2 regions of the Faecalicatena orotica genome follow, and region 1 is predicted to be linked to the other one. Evidence: predicted binding sites of a transcription regulator. Region 1 holds the regulator's gene; the other holds the start of a gene.
What was found. The regulator HrcA, encoded in region 1, represses chaperone genes, less so after heat shock. The targets are predictions, from matches to a motif close to TGTTAGCACTCNNNNNNNNNGAGTGCTAACA.
Positions count from the first base shown of each region.

Region 2: the regulator HrcA is predicted to act here: its motif matches at 7,814-7,844, upstream of htpG (molecular chaperone HtpG).

Region 1 is NZ_CAJJZH010000003.1:485,257-495,026, forward strand. Features, by position in the region: gene ABIN22_RS09015 (alpha-L-rhamnosidase) at 1-395, shown strand, start outside; gene holA (DNA polymerase III subunit delta) at 500-1,486, shown strand; gene lepA (translation elongation factor 4) at 1,509-3,323, shown strand; gene hemW (radical SAM family heme chaperone HemW) at 3,326-4,525, shown strand; gene hrcA (heat-inducible transcriptional repressor HrcA) at 4,730-5,779, shown strand; gene grpE (nucleotide exchange factor GrpE) at 5,807-6,514, shown strand; gene dnaK (molecular chaperone DnaK) at 6,544-8,412, shown strand; gene dnaJ (molecular chaperone DnaJ) at 8,543-9,736, shown strand.
Region 2 is NZ_CAJJZH010000006.1:79,582-89,351, reverse strand. Features, by position in the region: gene gatA (Asp-tRNA(Asn)/Glu-tRNA(Gln) amidotransferase subunit GatA) at 1-1,189, shown strand, start outside; gene gatB (Asp-tRNA(Asn)/Glu-tRNA(Gln) amidotransferase subunit GatB) at 1,191-2,636, shown strand; gene ABIN22_RS13685 (helix-turn-helix domain-containing protein) at 2,662-3,855, opposite strand; gene ABIN22_RS13680 (glycoside hydrolase family 3 C-terminal domain-containing protein) at 4,056-6,344, shown strand; gene ABIN22_RS13675 (Hsp20/alpha crystallin family protein) at 6,632-7,081, shown strand; gene ABIN22_RS13670 (GNAT family N-acetyltransferase) at 7,153-7,653, opposite strand; gene htpG (molecular chaperone HtpG) at 7,938-9,770, shown strand, end outside.

The DNA.
Region 1 (9,770 bases):
AATGGAAGGTGGAAGGTAACAGAGAAATGAAAGTAAGGGTAAGAGTTCCGTTTGACACAGTAGCTATTGTGAAACTTCCGCTTTCGGAAGAGGAGAAGGAACTGAGCGCAGGAGAATATGAATTTGCATACCAGTTGGAAAATGACTACTATATAGGCTATTCTTTCGCCGATATACTGGAGGAACTGTTAAGGAATCCTGAAACTGAAAAGATAGTACGGCCGCTGGCTATGCTGCTACAGAAGATTCCGGCAGATATGGCGCCTCCGTCAGGGCTGAGTATTCAGGAAACACTGGAGAGTTTAAGTCCTACAGTGAAAAAAATGCTGTGTGCCCAGATAGATACAGTGGAGATGGAACGAAAACTGAAAGCGGTCAGGATGGAGCATTCATAACAAGCATGTAATAAAGAACCTTGAAAAGGCTATAAGGACAAATTTTATTACAGGTGATGAAATATTTTGCAAAATAGAGAACTTTCCTATATAATAGATACGTTATGAAGAGTTTAAATGAAGATTTAAAAACGGGACAATTTAAGCAGGTATATCTTCTCTACGGGGAAGAGAATTATCTGAAGAAGCAGTACAAAGACCGGTTTACAAAGGCGATGCTTCCGGACGGGGATACGATGAATTACGCTTATTATGAAGGGAAGGGCGTAGATGTCCGGGAGGTCATTGATCTGGCGGAGACTCTGCCCTTTTTTGCCGAGCGCCGTTTGATTGTATTCGAGAACACTGGTTTCTTTAAGAATGCGGGGGCGGACCTGGCAGATTATATCAAGGAGATGCCGGATACAACGTATTTCATTTTTATCGAAAATGAAGTGGACAAGCGGAGTAAGCTTTTTAAGGCTGTGAAGGCGAAAGGGCATATTGTGGAACTGCCGTTTCAGGATGAGGTGACGCTGAAAAAGTGGATACTCGGCCAGGTACGCAAGGAAAACAAGCAGATATCCGAATCTACAGTCACGTACCTTCTGAATAAGATCGGCACGGATATGGAGAACATACAGAAGGAACTGGAGAAACTGTTCTGTTATACACTGGAGAAAGACAGTATTGCGGCGGAGGATGTGGATGCAGTATGTGTCACACAGATATCCAACCACATCTTTGACATGGTCAATGCAGTTGCGGAGAAGAGGCAGGAACATGCGCTGGAGCTGTACTATGAACTTCTGGCCCTGAAGGAGCCGCCGATGCGGATTCTTTATCTGATGACAAGGCAGTACCGGATTCTCCATCAGGTCAGGGACCTTCTGAAAAAGGGGTACGGAAGGAAAGAAATTGCTTCCAAAGCAGGACTGCACCCGTTTGCCGCCGGAAAGTACATGGATCAGGCGAAGCACTTTGGCTCCAGTGAACTAAGGGCGATCATGGAGGACAGTGCGGACATCGAGGAACGGGTGAAGACAGGAAGACTGACGGATGTCATGGCGGTTGAATTATTCATTGTAAAGTATTCATCCGTATCTAAGTAATAGGATTGGAGGAAATGTAAAAGTGTCAGGAATAGATCAAAGTAAAATACGGAATTTTTGTATTATTGCCCATATAGACCACGGAAAATCAACTCTCGCAGACAGGATCATCGAGAAGACCGGGCTTTTGACGAGCAGGGAGATGCAGTCACAGGTGCTGGATAATATGGATCTGGAGAGAGAACGCGGAATTACAATCAAGGCACAGGCCGTAAGGACCGTGTATAAGGCAAAGGACGGGGAGGAGTATATCTTCAACCTGATTGACACCCCCGGGCATGTGGATTTTAACTATGAGGTGTCCCGAAGCCTTGCCGCATGTGACGGCGCGATCCTTGTTGTGGACGCGGCACAGGGAGTGGAGGCGCAGACATTAGCGAATGTATACCTTGCGCTCGACCATGATCTGGACGTGATGCCGGTTATCAATAAAATCGACCTGCCGAGCGCGGATGCGGACAGGGTAAAGGAAGAGATCGAGGATGTGATCGGCATTGAGGCCGATGATGCCCCCTTAATTTCTGCAAAAACGGGATTGAATGTGGATGACGTGCTGGAACAGATTGTAGAAAAGATTCCCGCCCCGGGAGGGGACCCTTCTGCACCTCTGCAGGCGCTGATTTTTGATTCTCTGTATGATTCCTATAAAGGTGTCATTGTCTTTTGCAGAATCAAGGAGGGGAGCGTTAAGAAGGGCACACCGCTTCTCATGATGGCGACAGGGGCTACGGCGGATGTCGTGGAAGTCGGATATTTCGGCGCCGGCCAGTTTATCCCATGCGAGGAGCTGAGTGCCGGAATGGTTGGTTATATTACGGCCAGCCTGAAAAACGTGAAAGATACCCGTGTGGGTGATACAGTGACAAACGCACAGCGCCCGTGTGCGGAACCGCTGCCCGGATATAAGAAGGTAAATCCGATGGTATACTGCGGCATGTACCCTGCTGACGGGGCAAAATATCCGGACCTGCGTGATGCTCTGGAAAAACTCCAGCTCAATGATGCGGCGCTTCAGTTCGAAGCAGAGACATCTGTGGCACTCGGATTCGGTTTCCGCTGCGGATTCTTAGGACTGCTCCACCTCGAGATCATTCAGGAGCGTTTGGAGCGGGAGTACAATCTGGACCTTGTCACGACGGCGCCGAGTGTTATCTATAAGGTGCACAAGACAAACGGGGATATCATTGAACTGACGAACCCGACGAATCTTCCGGACCCGGCAGAGATCGAGTTTATGGAGGAGCCGATCGTGAAGGCGGAGATCATGGTGACATCCGAATTTATCGGGGCTATCATGGACCTGTGCCAGGAGCGCCGCGGGGAGTATCAGGGTATGGAATATATCGAGGAGAACCGTGCCGTACTGAATTACCACCTGCCGCTCAACGAGATCATTTACGATTTCTTCGATGCACTGAAATCAAGGTCACGGGGATATGCATCCTTTGATTATGAGATGCTTGGATATGTACAGTCAGAACTTGTGAAGCTGGATATCCTTATTAATAAAGAAGAAGTGGATGCACTTTCCTTCATCGTACACAGCGGTACCGCATATGAGCGGGGAAGGAAGATGTGTGAGAAACTGAAAGAGGAGATCCCGCGCCAGCTATTTGAGATTCCGATTCAGGCAGCCGTCGGCAGTAAGATCATTGCACGCGAAACGGTGAAAGCAATGCGTAAGGATGTACTTGCGAAGTGCTACGGCGGTGATATTTCGCGTAAGAAAAAGCTTCTGGAAAAGCAGAAGGAAGGAAAGAAGCGTATGCGTCAGGTAGGTAACGTGGAGATTCCGCAGAAAGCCTTCATGAGCGTACTGAAGCTGGACGATAAATAATGATGGAAAAAGAACTGGAGCTTTATCTTCATATTCCGTTCTGTGTACAGAAATGTGCATACTGCGATTTCCTTTCCGCACCGTCGGATGAAGCGCAGCGCATAAGGTACATGGATGCACTGGTAAAGGAAATCGGCGGATATAGAAAAAAATATCATGATGATTACCGGATAACGACGATCTTCATCGGCGGGGGGACCCCTTCCTTACTGGAGGAAAACCAGATCGCGGACCTCTTTCATGCCCTGCAGCAGACATTTCAGATTGAGCAGGATGCAGAGATTACAATCGAGGCGAATCCGGGAACTGTAACGGAAGAAAAGCTTGCGGCCTGGAAGTCTGTGGGGATTAACCGTCTCAGTATCGGACTCCAGTCCGTAAATGATGCGGAGTTGAAACTGCTGGGAAGAATCCACACATATGAGGAATTTCTGGAGACATACAGGACCGCAAGGGCTCAGGGATTCGAGAATATTAATATCGACCTGATCTCGGCGGTTCCGGGACAGACAGTGGGAAGCTGGAGCCATACACTGACCAGCATCGCCGGGCTGGGGCCGGAGCATATATCCGCTTACAGCCTGATTATAGAAGAAGGCACCCCTTTCTATGATTATTACGGCGAATGCCGTAAAGACGGTTCCGGGACGGCCCGGGATTGTGCATCCGCGGATATGCCGGGCCTCCCGGATGAGGATACAGAAAGAAAGATATATGAAATGACAGCAGATCTGTTAGCCGGATATGGATACAAGAGATATGAAATCTCTAATTATGCAAAAGAAGGTTTTGCATGCCGCCATAATCTGGGGTACTGGGAAAGAAAGCAGTATCTCGGAATCGGTCTGGGGGCTTCCTCCCTGATCGGGCATCAGAGGTATCACAATACAGCGGATCTGGAAACATATATATATAAGGTACAGAAAAAAGAAGAGATAAGAGAAGATATAGAGGAGTTATCTCTTTCAGATGAGATTGAAGAACATATGTTTCTCGGCCTGCGTAAGACGGAAGGTATTTCCGTACAGGGGTTTATGGAAACGTTCGGAAAAAGTATATTCGACATATATGGGAAAGAACTGGAAAAACTGAAAAGCGAGGGATTACTGGAAGTTACAGCCGATGCAGTAAGGCTGACAGAACGGGGGATTGACGTTAGCAACACTGTCTTTGTAGAATTTCTTGATCCAGTCACAGATTAGAGAGTGTTCTGCCGGCAGAAGTGCCGGCCGGATGCTCTTTTGCTTATCATTTTATATAAAATATAAAAAGTATGAAAAATATATAAAGAGTGTTGACAAAAAGAAATCAGGGTGCTATCTTAATATACGTAAGGTGTTAGCACTCAAAACTAAAGAGTGCTAATAAGCAGAGAAAACAGTACTCTGCGGTGGAAAGGAGGGCCTATGGCAGGAATCACAGAACTGAGTGAGAGAAAGATGGTTATTTTAAAAGCGATCATTCAGAACTATCTGGAGACAGGAGAGCCGGTTGGTTCAAGAACTCTTTCCAAATACACGGACTTGAATTTAAGTTCAGCTACGATCCGTAATGAGATGGCAGACCTGGAGGATCTGGGATATATTTTCCAGCCCCACACGTCCGCAGGACGTATTCCTTCTGATAAAGGATACCGCTTTTATGTGGATATGCTGATGGAAGAGAAGGAGCAGGAGATTCTGGAGCTTCGCAATGTGATGCTAGAGAAGACGGATAAGGTAGATAAAGTTCTGAAGCAGGCGGCGAAGGTTCTGGCGGCGAATACGAACTATGCAACGATGGTATCCGCACCGGTTAACAGCCGGAATAAGCTGAAGTTCATCCAGCTTTCACAGGTGGATGAGGAACAGATTGTAGCTGTGATCGTGATGAACGGGAATGTCATCAAGAATAAGATCATCGAAGTCGGTGAAACCTTAAGTAATGAACATTTGTTTAAGCTGAATATGCTGCTGAACACGACATTGAATGGAATGTCTATAGAAGAGATCAACCTGGGGCTGATCGCAAAGCTGAAAGAGCAGGCAGGTATTCACAGCCAGGTCATCAGCGATGTTCTGGATGCGGTAGCGGAAGTCATACATGTGGACGAAGATATGGAGATCTACACGAGCGGGGCTACCAACATTTTTAAGTATCCGGAACTGAGTGATAAAGAGAGTGCACAGGAGATTATCAGTGCATTTGAAGAAAAGCAGCAGCTGGCGGAACTTGTTACAGAGACCCTTGCCAGTGAAGACAGTCATGGAATTCAGGTATACATCGGAGATGAAGCACCGGTGAAGACCATGAAGGACTGCAGTGTTGTGACAGCGACCTACGAATTGGGCGAGGGCATGAAGGGTACGATCGGTATCATCGGTCCAAAACGTATGGATTATGAACATGTCATGAAGACGCTGAAGACTCTGCAGAACGAGTTGGATGCAATTTATTACAAAGATCCAAAAGAATAGGAAGGTGAATAGCTGGTGGAAGAAAATATGAGCAAAGAAGATATGATAAAAGAAGCGGTGGAAGAGGCGAAAGCAAAGGCCGCGAAAGAGGCTGAGGAACAGGCAGCCCGGACGGACGAACAGTCTGAGGCCGAAGAACAGACAGAAGAGGCCGAAGAAATGGAAGACGCTTCAGAGGATGACGAAGCAGATGCATCAGAGGACGCAGAAGAACCTGCGGCTGAGGAAGAAGCAGCGGATGATGATAAAGAAAAATCCGGCAAAGAAAAGAAACTGTTTGGCAGAAAGAATAAGAAAGATAAAAAAGACGAGAAGATTGAAGAGCTGACTGACCGGCTCACTCGTCAGATGGCTGAGTTTGATAACTTCCGCAAACGTACAGAAAAGGAGAAATCCCAGATGTATGAGATAGGTGCGAAAGATATCATAGAAAAGATTCTTCCGGTCGTTGATAATTTTGAACGCGGCCTGGCAGCTGTGCCAGAGGAAGACAAGGCCAATCCTTTTGCGGAAGGAATGGAGAAGATTTATAAACAGCTGATGACTACACTGGAAGAGATTGGTGTAAAGCCGATCGAGGCGGTCGGAAATGAGTTCAACCCGGATTACCACAACGCTGTGATGCATGTTGAGGATGAAGAATTCGGAGAGAACACGGTGGCCGAAGAATTCCAGAAGGGCTACACATACCGTGAAAGTGTAGTGAGACATAGTATGGTAAAAGTTGCAAATTAATTTAATGAATAATTCAGGAGGATTTGATTATGGGCAAAATAATTGGTATTGACTTAGGTACAACAAACAGCTGTGTAGCTGTTATGGAAGGTGGACAGCCAACCGTTATCGCTAATACAGAAGGAGCAAGGACAACACCGTCAGTAGTAGCATTTACAAAGACGGGAGAACGTCTGGTAGGTGAGCCTGCAAAACGTCAGGCAGTTACAAATGCAGACAAGACAATCTCTTCTATTAAAAGAGAGATGGGTACAGATTATAAAGTAACGATTGATGACAAGAAGTATTCTCCGCAGGAGATTTCCGCTATGATCCTTCAGAAATTAAAAGCAGATGCAGAAGGATATCTGGGAGAGAAAGTAACAGAGGCAGTAATCACTGTTCCTGCATATTTCAACGATGCACAGCGTCAGGCTACAAAAGATGCAGGTAAGATTGCAGGTCTGGATGTAAAACGAATCATCAACGAGCCTACAGCAGCAGCTCTGGCATATGGTCTGGACAACGAAAAAGAGCAGAAGATCATGGTATATGACCTCGGAGGCGGTACATTCGACGTATCTATTATCGAGATCGGTGACGGAGTCATCGAAGTATTATCCACAGCCGGAAACAACAGACTTGGTGGAGATGACTTTGACCAGAAGATTACAGACTACATGCTTGCAGATTTCAAGGCAAAAGAGGGTGTTGACCTGTCAGGTGACAAGATGGCTCTCCAGAGACTGAAAGAAGCAGCTGAGAAAGCAAAGAAAGAGCTTTCATCCGCAACAACAACAAACATCAACCTTCCGTTCATCACAGCAACAGCTGAGGGACCGAAGCATTTCGATATGAACCTGACAAGAGCAAAATTTGATGAGTTAACTCATGATCTTGTTGAGAAGACAGCAGAACCTGTAAGACGTGCGCTTTCTGATGCAGGAATCGCAGCATCCGAACTCGGCCAGGTATTGTTGGTAGGTGGATCCACACGTATTCCTGCAGTTCAGGAAGAAGTAAAACGCCTGACAGGAAAAGAACCTAGTAAATCCCTTAACCCGGACGAATGTGTTGCACTCGGTGCTTCCGTTCAGGGCGGTAAGTTAGCAGGAGATGCTGGCGCAGGCGATATCCTTCTTCTGGACGTTACTCCACTGTCACTGTCTATTGAGACAATGGGCGGAGTTGCTACAAGACTGATTGAGAGAAATACAACAATCCCGACAAAGAAGAGCCAGATCTTCTCTACAGCAGCAGACAACCAGACAGCTGTAGACATCAATGTTGTACAGGGTGAGAGACAGTTTGCAAGGGACAACAAATCACTCGGCCAGTTCAGACTGGATGGAATTCCTCCGGCTCCACGCGGAATCCCGCAGATCGAAGTTACATTCGATATTGATGCAAACGGTATTGTTAATGTTTCTGCAAAAGACCTTGGAACAGGCAAAGAGCAGCACATCACGATTACAGCAGGTTCCAACATGTCTGACAGCGATATCGACAAGGCTGTAAAAGAAGCGGCTGAATTCGAAGCTCAGGATAAGAAGCGTAAAGAAGCAATTGATACAAGAAACGAAGCAGATGCTATGGTATTCCAGACAGAGAAGGCAATCAAAGAGGTTGGTGACAAGCTGGATGCAACAGATAAAGCTGCAGTGGAGGCAGACTGCCAGGCATTGAAAGATATCCTTGCAAAATCCAGTCCGGAAGATGCTACAGAGGCTCAGGTTGCAGAGATTAAGGCAGCGAAAGAGAAACTGATGGAAAGCGCCCAGAAGCTGTTCACAAAGATGTATGAGCAGGCTGGTGCGGCAGGAGCAGGCCCACAGCCGGGACCGGCACCGGAAGCAGGTCCGGCACCGGAAGGTTTCACAGGAGATGACGTAGTAGACGGAGATTACAAAGAAGTCTAAATGTCCGCTGGAATAGGCCTGTAACAGACAGGTTTATTCTTGAAAAAGGGTTCTACGAAGCTGCAAGAAGCGGCTTCGTAGAATTTCTTTGTACAAAATCATAATCAGACAGATGAAAGGGTAGAGTGTTATGGCAGAGTCAAAAAGAGATTATTACGAGGTGCTTGGCATAGGCAGGGATGCTGATGATGCAGCAATCAAAAAAGCATACCGTGTTTTAGCAAAAAAGTACCATCCGGACATGAATCCGGGAGATGCCGAAGCCGAGAAGAAGTTCAAAGAGGCATCTGAAGCGTATGCAGTGCTCAGCGACCCTGAAAAACGCCGCCAGTATGACCAGTTTGGACACGCAGCATTTGAAGGCGGGGCCGGCGGAGCTGGAGGCTTCGGTGGTTTTGACTTCAGCGGTGCTGATTTCAGCGATATATTTGGAGATATCTTCGGGGATTTATTCGGCGGAGGCGGAAGAAGAGGCGGCCGTGGAAATAATGGCCCGATGAAGGGTGCGAATATACGCAAAAGTATAAGAATCACATTTGAGGAAGCAGTTTTCGGATGTGAAAAAGAATTAGAGGTCATTTTAAAAGACCCATGTACAGCATGTAACGGAACAGGCGCAAAGCCGGGCACATCCCCGGAGACCTGTCCGAAGTGCGGAGGTAAGGGACAGGTAGTTTATACATCACAGTCCTTCTTCGGAACTGTACAGAATGTTCAGACTTGTCCGAACTGCGGTGGTTCAGGAAAAGTGATTAAAGAGAAATGTTCTTCCTGTTCAGGTACCGGATATACATCCAGCAAGAAAAGAATCCAGGTTTCCATTCCGGCAGGCATCGACAACGGACAGAGTGTCAGAATCCGTGAAAAAGGCGAGCCGGGAACAAACGGCGGCCCGAGGGGCGACCTGCTCGTGGAAGTAAACGTATCGAGACACCCGATCTTCCAGAGACAGGATATGCATATCTTCTCAACCGTGCCGATCAGCTTTGCACAGGCGGCACTGGGCGGGGATGTAAAGATCCCGACTGTGGACGGAGATGTGATCTATACCGTAAAGGCAGGAACAAAAACAGATACAAAAGTGCGCCTGAAAGGAAAAGGTGTGCCTTCCCTGAGAAACGCTCAGGTACGTGGAGACCATTATGTAACACTGGTCATCCAGACACCGGAGAAGTTAAGCCCGGAAGCAAAAGAGGCGCTGCGTGAATTCGACAGGCTGTCAGGAAATTCACTGAATCTTGACACAGGCGAGAGCAGCGGGAAATCCGGAAAAGGGAAGAAAAAAGGGTTTATGGATAAAATGAAAGAAGCATTCGATGAGTAGGAAGTGAAACTTCGATTGGCTGAATGGGGACGCT
Region 2 (9,770 bases), on a different contig from region 1:
ATCCAACTTCAGGCCTGTATTTACGGCACAGGCAGTCGTAAATATTCAGAAGTCAGGGGCGGTCATTTTAGGAAAGACAAATATGGATGAGTTCGCTATGGGCAGTACGACAGAAACGTCTTACTTTGGCCCTACAAGAAATCCACACAATCCAGAACATGTTCCGGGCGGTTCTTCCGGCGGCTCCTGTGCGGCCGTGGCAGCCCAGGAGTGCTGGTACGCGCTTGGTTCCGATACAGGCGGTTCCATACGCCAGCCGAGTGCTTTCTGCGGGGTGGTGGGCCTGAAACCGACATACGGGACGGTTTCCCGTTATGGGCTGATCGCTTATGGCTCTTCTCTGGACCAGGTCGGACCGGTTGCGAAAGATGTTGCAGACTGTGCGGCCATACTGGAGACGCTTGCTTCCCATGACGAGAAGGACAGTACTTCAGTGAAACGTGAGGACATACGTTTTACCGATGCCTTAAAGGCAGATGTAAAGGGGCTCCGTATCGGAATCCCGAAAGATTATATCGGGGAAGGGCTGGATCAGGAAGTCAGGCAGGCGCTTCTGGATGCGGCAAAACTTCTCGGGAAAAAAGGGGCGGTTGTCGAGGAGTTTGATTTAAGCCTTGTGAAATATGCGATCCCGGCTTACTATGTGATCGCATCTGCGGAGGCAAGCTCCAACCTTGAACGGTTTGACGGTGTGAAATATGGATATCGGGCGGGGGACTATGAAGGGCTCCATAATATGTACAAGAAGACCCGTTCAGAAGGCTTCGGACCGGAAGTGAAGCGGCGGATTATGCTGGGGTCTTATGTATTAAGCTCCGGTTACTATGATGCCTACTATCTGAAGGCGCTGCGGACAAAGGCGCTGATCAGGCAGGCTTTTGACCGGGCATTTGAAAAATACGATGTGATCCTTGGCCCGGCGGCTCCTTCTACGGCGCCAAAGCTCGGTGAATCACTGAAAGATCCTTTGAAAATGTATCTGGGGGATATCTATACGGTAGCGGTCAATCTGGCCGGACTTCCCGCGATGTCCGTTCCGGCCGGAAAAGACAGCAGGGGGCTTCCCATCGGGATGCAGCTAATAGGAAACAGTTTTCAGGAAAAAACGCTGATTCGCGCAGCCTACACTTTTGAATGTGAGACAGAGAAACAGTTTGTTACTCCGGCAGCAGGAAAGGGGCGTGAATAATATGGGAAAACAGTATGAGACCGTCATCGGATTAGAGGTCCATGTGGAACTGGCGGCAAAGACAAAAATATTCTGCGGGTGCAGCACTGCGTTCGGGGGCGCGCCCAATACCCATACATGCCCAGTGTGTACTGGACAGCCGGGGTCGCTTCCGGTTTTGAATAAACAGGTAGTAGAATACGCGATGGCAATTGGCCTGGCGACAAACTGTGAGATCACCAGGGTAAGCAAATTTGACAGGAAGAATTATTTCTATCCTGATAATCCGCAGAACTACCAGATTTCACAGCTTTATCTGCCGATTGCCAGAAACGGATATGTGGAAATAGAGAGCGGTGGTGTCACCAAAAAAGTGAGAATCCATGAGATGCACATGGAAGAGGATGCCGGAAAATTAATTCATGATGAGTGGGATGATACAACACTGGTGGACTATAACCGGAGCGGCATCCCTTTGGTGGAAATCGTCTCAGAACCGGATATGCGTTCGGCAGACGAGGTGATCAGCTATTTAGAGAAGCTGCGCACGATCATCCAGTATCTGGGGGCATCTGACTGTAAGCTTCAGGAAGGCTCTATGCGGGCGGATGTCAATCTTTCCGTGCGGGAGGCAGGAAGCACGCTGTTTGGTACAAGAACCGAGATGAAGAACCTGAACTCTTTCAAAGCGATTGCCAGAGCCATTGACGGTGAGCGCAAGCGGCAGATCGAACTGCTGGAGGCAGGAAAACCGGTAATTCAGGAGACAAGGCGCTGGGATGATAATAAAGAGCATTCTTATGCGATGCGTTCGAAAGAAGATGCACAGGATTACCGCTATTTTCCGGAGCCGGACCTTGTCCCGATTGTGATCAGCGAGGAATGGATCAAAGAAATAAAAGCGAAGCAGCCGGAACTGCGCTCTGAAAAATTGGAGCGGTATAAAAGAGAATACGATATCCCCCAATATGATGCGGAAATCATCACAGATTCCAGAATCATTGCGGATATCTTTGAATCGGCGGCAGCTTTATGTGGAAAACCGAAAAAAGTCTCCAACTGGCTGATGGTGGAAACACTGCGTCTCTTGAAGGAACATAATATGGAGCCGGAGGACATCCGTTTTTCACCGGATAATCTGGCAAAGCTTGTAGATCTTACAGAGGCGGGCACGATCAACAGCTCTGTGGCGAAGGAAGTATTTGAAAAAATATTCGCTGACAATACAGACCCGGAGCGGTATGTGGAAGAAAATGGCCTGAAAACGGTAAACGATGAGGGGGCCCTGAAATCAGTCATAGAAAAAATCATCGCAGATAACCCACAATCCGTGGCCGATTACAAGGGTGGAAAAGAGAAAGCAATCGGCTTCCTTGTAGGTCAGGCGATGAAGGCAATGAAAGGGAAGGTAAATCCCCAGATGGTCAGCCAGATGCTCAAACAGGCAGTCACAGAAAGTGATTCATAATTTGCAATCATTTCAAACAGAGACACTATATGGTCTGATTCCGATACTGCTTCGGTGTCAGGCCATATGTTTTCTTAAACACATTCTGGAAGTAGGCCTGACTGGAGAAACAGAGGTAATTACTGATTTCGCTCAGAGTCTTGTCGGAGTAGGAGAGTAAACTTTTCGCTTCCTCCAGTTTACAGCGCATAATGAAGCTGCTGATATCGAAGCCGAGTTCTTTCTTGAATTTCTGTGTGATGTAGGACCTGCTTTTTCCGGAAAATGCCGCAACATCATCGACTCGTATCAGTTCATTTGTATGCTGCGAGATGAATTGTACACAGTCAAAAATATCCCTCGACAGGCCCTGGGGAATCTTACTTTGGGCAACTCTCTCCGTAAAATCATAAATGACTGTGCGCTGGAGCCCAAGTACGGCCTCCACAGTCTGCATCTTTTCCCCCTCCTGGATATATATGTCACTGAGCTGGTAAGCCTGTTCGATATCCATGCCTCCTGCAATTGCTGCCCTGGTGGTAAGGGTTGTGCATGCAATCAGCAGATTTTTGGCATTTCTTAACGGGGTATCACCAATCAGGCCGGTAACCAGATTGTGCTTTGCCTCTTCTGTCATCTTCATTAAACGCCAGGTCTCACCCTCACGGACGCATTCCAGATACTGCTGTTCAAAGGAATATGTATTATGGTAGATATGCCCCTCTTTCGCCTCATACACATTAGCCGAATGCATGGCTGAGATATCCTTTGATGAAGGTATATCTGTCAGCCGGAAATGCTGTTCCGGGTCTGTTACCCGGTTGTTCAGGCAAAAGTCAAGATATGCCAGTATCTGCATAAACTGGTTGAAAGAAATCAGAGGAGTATTCGTCAGGAAGTTTGTGATAAAATCTTTGTACTGCATGGAAATTGTACACTCTTTCATAAACATCCGAACCGTGCTTTCAGTGACGGGCACACTGAAGACAGGGCCGATCACGATGAATTCGTCATGGCTTTCACGGGCCACATATCCAAAATAACTGAAGGACTGCATAATCACGTAGTCCGGGTTCTTTTCAAAATGAAGGAGTGACGGAAGCGATGAGTGCGTATCGCGCAGGCCCTCGAAAACTGTGGGATAAGAATAGAGTACATTTCCAGGGGCCCTGCACACACTAACAGGTATAAAAGTAGACGCATAAAACAGGCGGCAAAACTCTTTTAGATTCTCAATCATTTATGGATAAACTCCTTTCGGCATCTGATTAGCGTATGAATGCTGTGATGGCGATATTTTCCCTGATGAGATGATTTTATAATAAAATGATTATAATTACAATACTTCCGGGCGGCTATATGTTATTTTATATAAAGCAGCATTAGTTATGATGATAATTTTATAATCAGAAGATCATGTAAAAGAAGGGAGTCAGCAATATGGAACAACAGAAATTAAAAGAATTGATTGCACAGATGACGTTAGAGGAAAAGGCTGGGTTATGCTCCGGTGCGGATTTCTGGCATACGAAAGGAGTAGAACGCCTTGGTATTCCGTCAGCAATGGTAAGCGACGGACCTCACGGCTTGAGAAAACAGGATGATAAAGCGGACCATCTGGGAGTCAATGATAGTATTAAGGCGGTATGTTTCCCGGCAGGCTGTGCCACGGCATCCAGTTTCAACAGGGAATTGGTGGAGCAGATGGGAGAGACTCTTGGAGAAGAGTGCCAGGCAGAGGGAGTCAGTACATTACTCGGGCCGGCAATGAATATCAAGCGTTCTCCACTGTGCGGACGTAATTTTGAGTATTATTCAGAAGATCCGTTTTTATCCTCCGAGATAGCGGGGGCGTTTGTACATGGCGTGCAGAGTAAAAATGTAGGTACGAGCCCCAAGCATTTTATGGCAAATAACCAGGAGTACCACAGAATGACCAGTTCTTCCGAGATGGATGAGCGGACGATGAGAGAGATTTATCTGGCATCCTTCGAGGGGATGGTCCGCAAAGAAAAACCGTGGACCATCATGAATTCCTATAATCGTCTGAACGGGACCTACCTCTGTGAAAATAAAGAAATGCTTACAGACATTCTGAGGGAAGAGTGGGGATTTGACGGATACGTCATGACAGACTGGGGTGCTATGAATGACCGCGTAACCGCGTTAAAGGCAGGCTGTGACCTTGAGATGCCTGCTTCACACGGAATCACGGACGCACAGATCGTAGCGGCGGTACAGGACGGGACACTAGAAGGGGAAGTACTGGACCGGGCCTGTGAGAGAATCCTGAACATTGTATACAGATTTGAAGACAACAGGGATAAGGAAGCTGTTTTCCATCTGGAAGAGGACCATGAGAAAGCACGTACAGTTGAAGAAGAGTGCATCGTGCTTCTAAAGAATGAGGATTCGATCCTGCCTCTGAGTGGCAATATGAAAGCTGCATTTATCGGGAAGTATGCTGAGACACCGAGATATCAGGGCGGCGGAAGTTCCCATATTAACAGCTTTAAAGTAGAATCAGCTCTCGAGGCTGCCCGCGGACTGGAAGAGTCTGCCGGTATAGAAGTTTCCTATGCAAAGGGATTTGACGATATCAAGGATGAGACAGATGAGGCACTTTTAAAAGAAGCCGTGGAAAACGCGAAGAATGCAGATGCTGCCGTAATCTTTGCAGGACTTCCGGATAACTTTGAGTCCGAAGGATATGACAGAAAGCATATGAGGATGCCGGACTGCCAGAATCGTCTGATTGAAGCAGTTACAGAAGTTCAGCCTAATGTCATTGTTGTTCTGCACAATGGCACCCCTGTGGAAATGCCGTGGCTCAGTAAAGTGAAAGCGGTTGTAGAAGCTTATCTGGGCGGACAGGCAGTCGGAGGCGCGGTTGTCAACATCCTGTACGGCAGGACAAATCCGAGCGGCAGGCTGGCAGAGACCTTCCCGGTACGCCTGAATGATACACCGTGCTATCTGACATATGGCGGAGAGCATGATAAGTCTGCATATACGGAAGGTGTCTTTGTTGGATACCGTTATTATACATCAAAGGATATGCCGGTATTATTTCCATTCGGTTATGGGCTTTCCTATACAACATTTGAGTACAGCAATCTGGTACTTGACAAGAAAGAAATTAAGGAAAGTGAAAAGCTCTGTGTCTCTGTCGATGTGACCAATACCGGCAAGTGCGCCGGAAAAGAAGTGGTCCAGCTCTATGTATCGGCAAAAGACAGCAAGGTGATCCGCCCTGTAAGAGAACTGCGTGCATTTGATAAGATTGCACTTAACCCGGGAGAGACGAAGACAGTCCGTTTCGAACTTGATGCACGTGCTTACACATACTGGAATATGGATATCCATAACTGGCATGTGGAAAGCGGAAATTATGAAATACAGATTGGAAAGTCAGCCAGTGAGATCGTCCTGAAAGAGAATGTGAAGGTGGAATCCGGGACTGTGATACCAAAGGCGTATAACATGAACTCCACAATGGGTGAGATCCTTGCAGACCCGAAAGGTAAAGCAATTCTGGAACAGGCAATGGGGGCTTTGTCCGGCGGAATGGTGCCGGATACAATGGCTGAAGATGACGGCGGCGGAGCCATCGGCAAAGAAATGATGGAAGCCATGATGGACGGCATGCCGCTCAGACAGCTCTTGAGCTTTGTGCCGGGGATTCAGAAAGAAACATTGGAGCAGCTCATTGTGGCGCTGAATAGTTAGTTTACATATAGCCAGAACCAGCAAATTAACGGTTCTGGCTATTTATATTTTGTTAGAATTAGCACTCAGGGGTTGACAGTGCTAAAAATGCGTGTTATATTACAAGTAGAACAAAAAAGAGATAAATGTAATCTCCTTCTTGTTCTTTCTAAATAGATAACACCTCGGATTTCTCCGACAGTGCTATGTAACAAGATCAACTAATGTCATACCCAGAGATCTTTGTTTGAGACCCTGGGAAGATATGCGGCAGCATGAAAGGTTTAATAGGAAAGGAGATATGACTTATGATGATGCCTAGTATTTTTGGAGAAAATTTATTTGATGACCTGATGGATTTCCCGTTTGAGAAGGACTTCTTTGGCGGCAAGAACCCGCTGTATGGAAAGCATGCAAGGAACATGATGAAGACCGATATCCGTGAGACGGACAATGGATACGAAGTAGACATTGACCTTCCGGGATTCAAGAAAGAGGAGATTAATGCGAAACTGGAGAATGGATATCTTACCATATCCGCAGCAAAAGGACTTGACAAAGATGAGAAGGATGAGAATGGTAAATATATCCGCCGTGAACGCTACGCGGGCAGCATGAGCAGAAGCTTCTACGTTGGAGAAGAAGTAACGCAGGAGGATGTACATGCGAAGTATGAAGACGGTATTCTGCGTCTGCAGGTCCCGAAAAAGGATGCACCTGCTGTAGAGAAGAACGACTATATAGCAATTGAAGGATGATCGTAAAAGGAAATGGCGCACCGGCCCATGACAGGCCGGTGCGCCATTTTTGTAAACAAATTCTTTCCATATCAGATTACATATTCCATAATATAGTCATCCATGATATAGCCATTACCTATATTAGCCTGCTGTGTGTTGATTGTCTCGAAGCCTAAATGACGGTATACAGCCAGGCTTCCATCATTATGTTTGTTGCAGGTGAGCCATATGGAGGTTAGTCCTCTTTCCCTGCACAGTGCCTTTAAGAAGTCAAATGCCTTTGATGCCAGCCGGCGTCCGCGGCATTCTTTTTTTACATAGAGTTTGCTCAGGAACAGTTTCCCGTTCTCTGGGTGTATGCCGCAGTAACCACAGAATTCCCCGCCGTCAAAAAGCTGGTAATATTCATATCCGTCTCCCAGCTGGGATTTCAGGGCCGGTACAGACTGGAATTTGTCTACCATGTATTCTACCTGTCCGGTTCCGATGATCGGTGTAAAATGTTCATGCCAGATGATGTCTGCCAGTGCCGCTACTTCTTCAACCTGATTGTCGGTGTCTACTTTGATTGTCTGAAATGTGTCGGTCATAGTTGATACTCCTTTTATGTATAATAATTAAATAATAAGATGAAACATACTGTGTATGGATCAAATACATGCTAAAATAGCTGTAAATAAGTATAACACTTTTTACGGTGAAAGGTAAATGTCTGGGAAGTTTATAAATATTTTATATTTTTAATAATTTTATTAGCACTCACTTCAAAAGAGTGCTAATTTCTTATTGACTTTTAAAAACCAGTGTATTAGAATATCTACTAGATGACAAAGGGTCACATAAACTTGTACTATAATGAAAAGGAGTGTTATATATGGGAACAAAAAAAGGTAACTTATCCATTGACAGTGAGAATATATTTCCGATTATAAAGAAATGGGTATATTCTGACCATGATATTTTTATGCGTGAGCTTGTATCAAACGGCTGTGATGCCATCACAAAGCTGAAAAAGCTTGATATGATGGGAGAATATGAACTGCCGGATGATTACAAGGCTAAGATTCAGGTAATTGTCAATCCGGAAGAGAAGACTTTAAAGTTTATTGATAACGGTCTTGGAATGACGGCCGACGAGGTAGAAGAGTACATTACACAGATCGCGTTCTCAGGTGCAACACAGTTCTTAGAGAAATATAAAGACAAGACGACAGAAGATGATATGATCGGACACTTCGGTCTGGGATTCTATTCCTCATTCATGGTTGCTGACGAGGTTCACATCGATACTTTATCTTACCAGAAGGATGCCGCTCCGGTACACTGGGTAAGTGAAGGCGGTACCGAATATGAGATGCAGGAAGGGAATAAGACAGAAGTCGGAACTGAGATCACACTGTTCCTGAATGAGGACAGCCTCCAGTTTGCCAATGAATACAGGGCAAGAGAAGTGCTTGAGAAATACTGTTCCTTCATGCCAGTGGAGATTTTCCTGTCAAAGGCGAATGCAGAGCCTGAATATGAGACAATCGACGAAGAAGACATTCTCGATACAGATGAAGTTGTAGAACATATCACGGAGGAACCAAAAGAAGGAGAAGAGGGCGAGCCGAAGAAGAAAGCAAAGATCGTGAAACGTCCTGTTTCTTTAAGCGATATCCACCCATTGTGGGCGAAGAGTCCAAGTGAATGTACGAAAGAAGAATATATTGATTTCTACCGCAAGGTATTTATGGATTATAAAGAACCACTGTTCTGGATCCACCTGAATATGGACTATCCGTTTAACCTGAAAGGAATCCTCTATTTCCCGAAGATCAACACAGAATATGATTCCATCGAGGGAACAATCAAGCTGTACAATAACCAGGTCTTTATTGCGGACAATATCAAAGAAGTGATTCCGGAATTCCTGATGGTCTTAAAGGGCGTGATCGACTGTCCGGACCTGCCGCTGAATGTATCAAGAAGTGCGCTGCAGAATGACGGATTCGTAAATAAGGTTGCAGATTACATCTCCAAGAAGGTTGCAGACAAGCTGAACGGTATGTTCAAGACCGACAAAGAAAATTATGAAAAATACTGGGACGATATCAGTCCGTTTATCAAGTTCGGATGCCTGAAAGACGAGAAATTTGGTGAAAAGATCAAAGATTCCATCATCTTTAAGAATCTGGACCACAAGTACCTGACTCTGGAAGAGTGCATTAAGGCTAATGGCGGTCTGGAAGAGACTCCGGAAGAGGGAGAAGACACTGCAGCGGAGCCAGAGGCAGAAAATAAAGATTCCGATGCGGCAGAGAATGCTGACGAGAATGAAGCAGAAGAAAAGAAGACAAATATTTACTATGTAACAAATGAACAGCAGCAGAGCCAGTATATCAAGATGTTCAAGGAACAGGGACAGGATGCGATCCTGCTGACGCATAATATCGATTCCGCATTTATCACTTATCTGGAGCAGCGCAATCAGAATGTAAGCTTCCAGAGAATTGATGCAGAGGTGCATGATTCACTGAAAGATGAAGTGACAGAGGAAGAGAAGGAAGTATTCCAGAAAACAACAGACAGTCTGGTAGAAATTTTCCGTAAGGAATTGAACAATGATAAACTGGACGTAAAAGTTGAAAAGCTCAAAGATGATAATGTTGCGTCTATGGCAGTGCTGCCGGAACAGTCCAGACGTATGGAAGAGATGATGAAGATG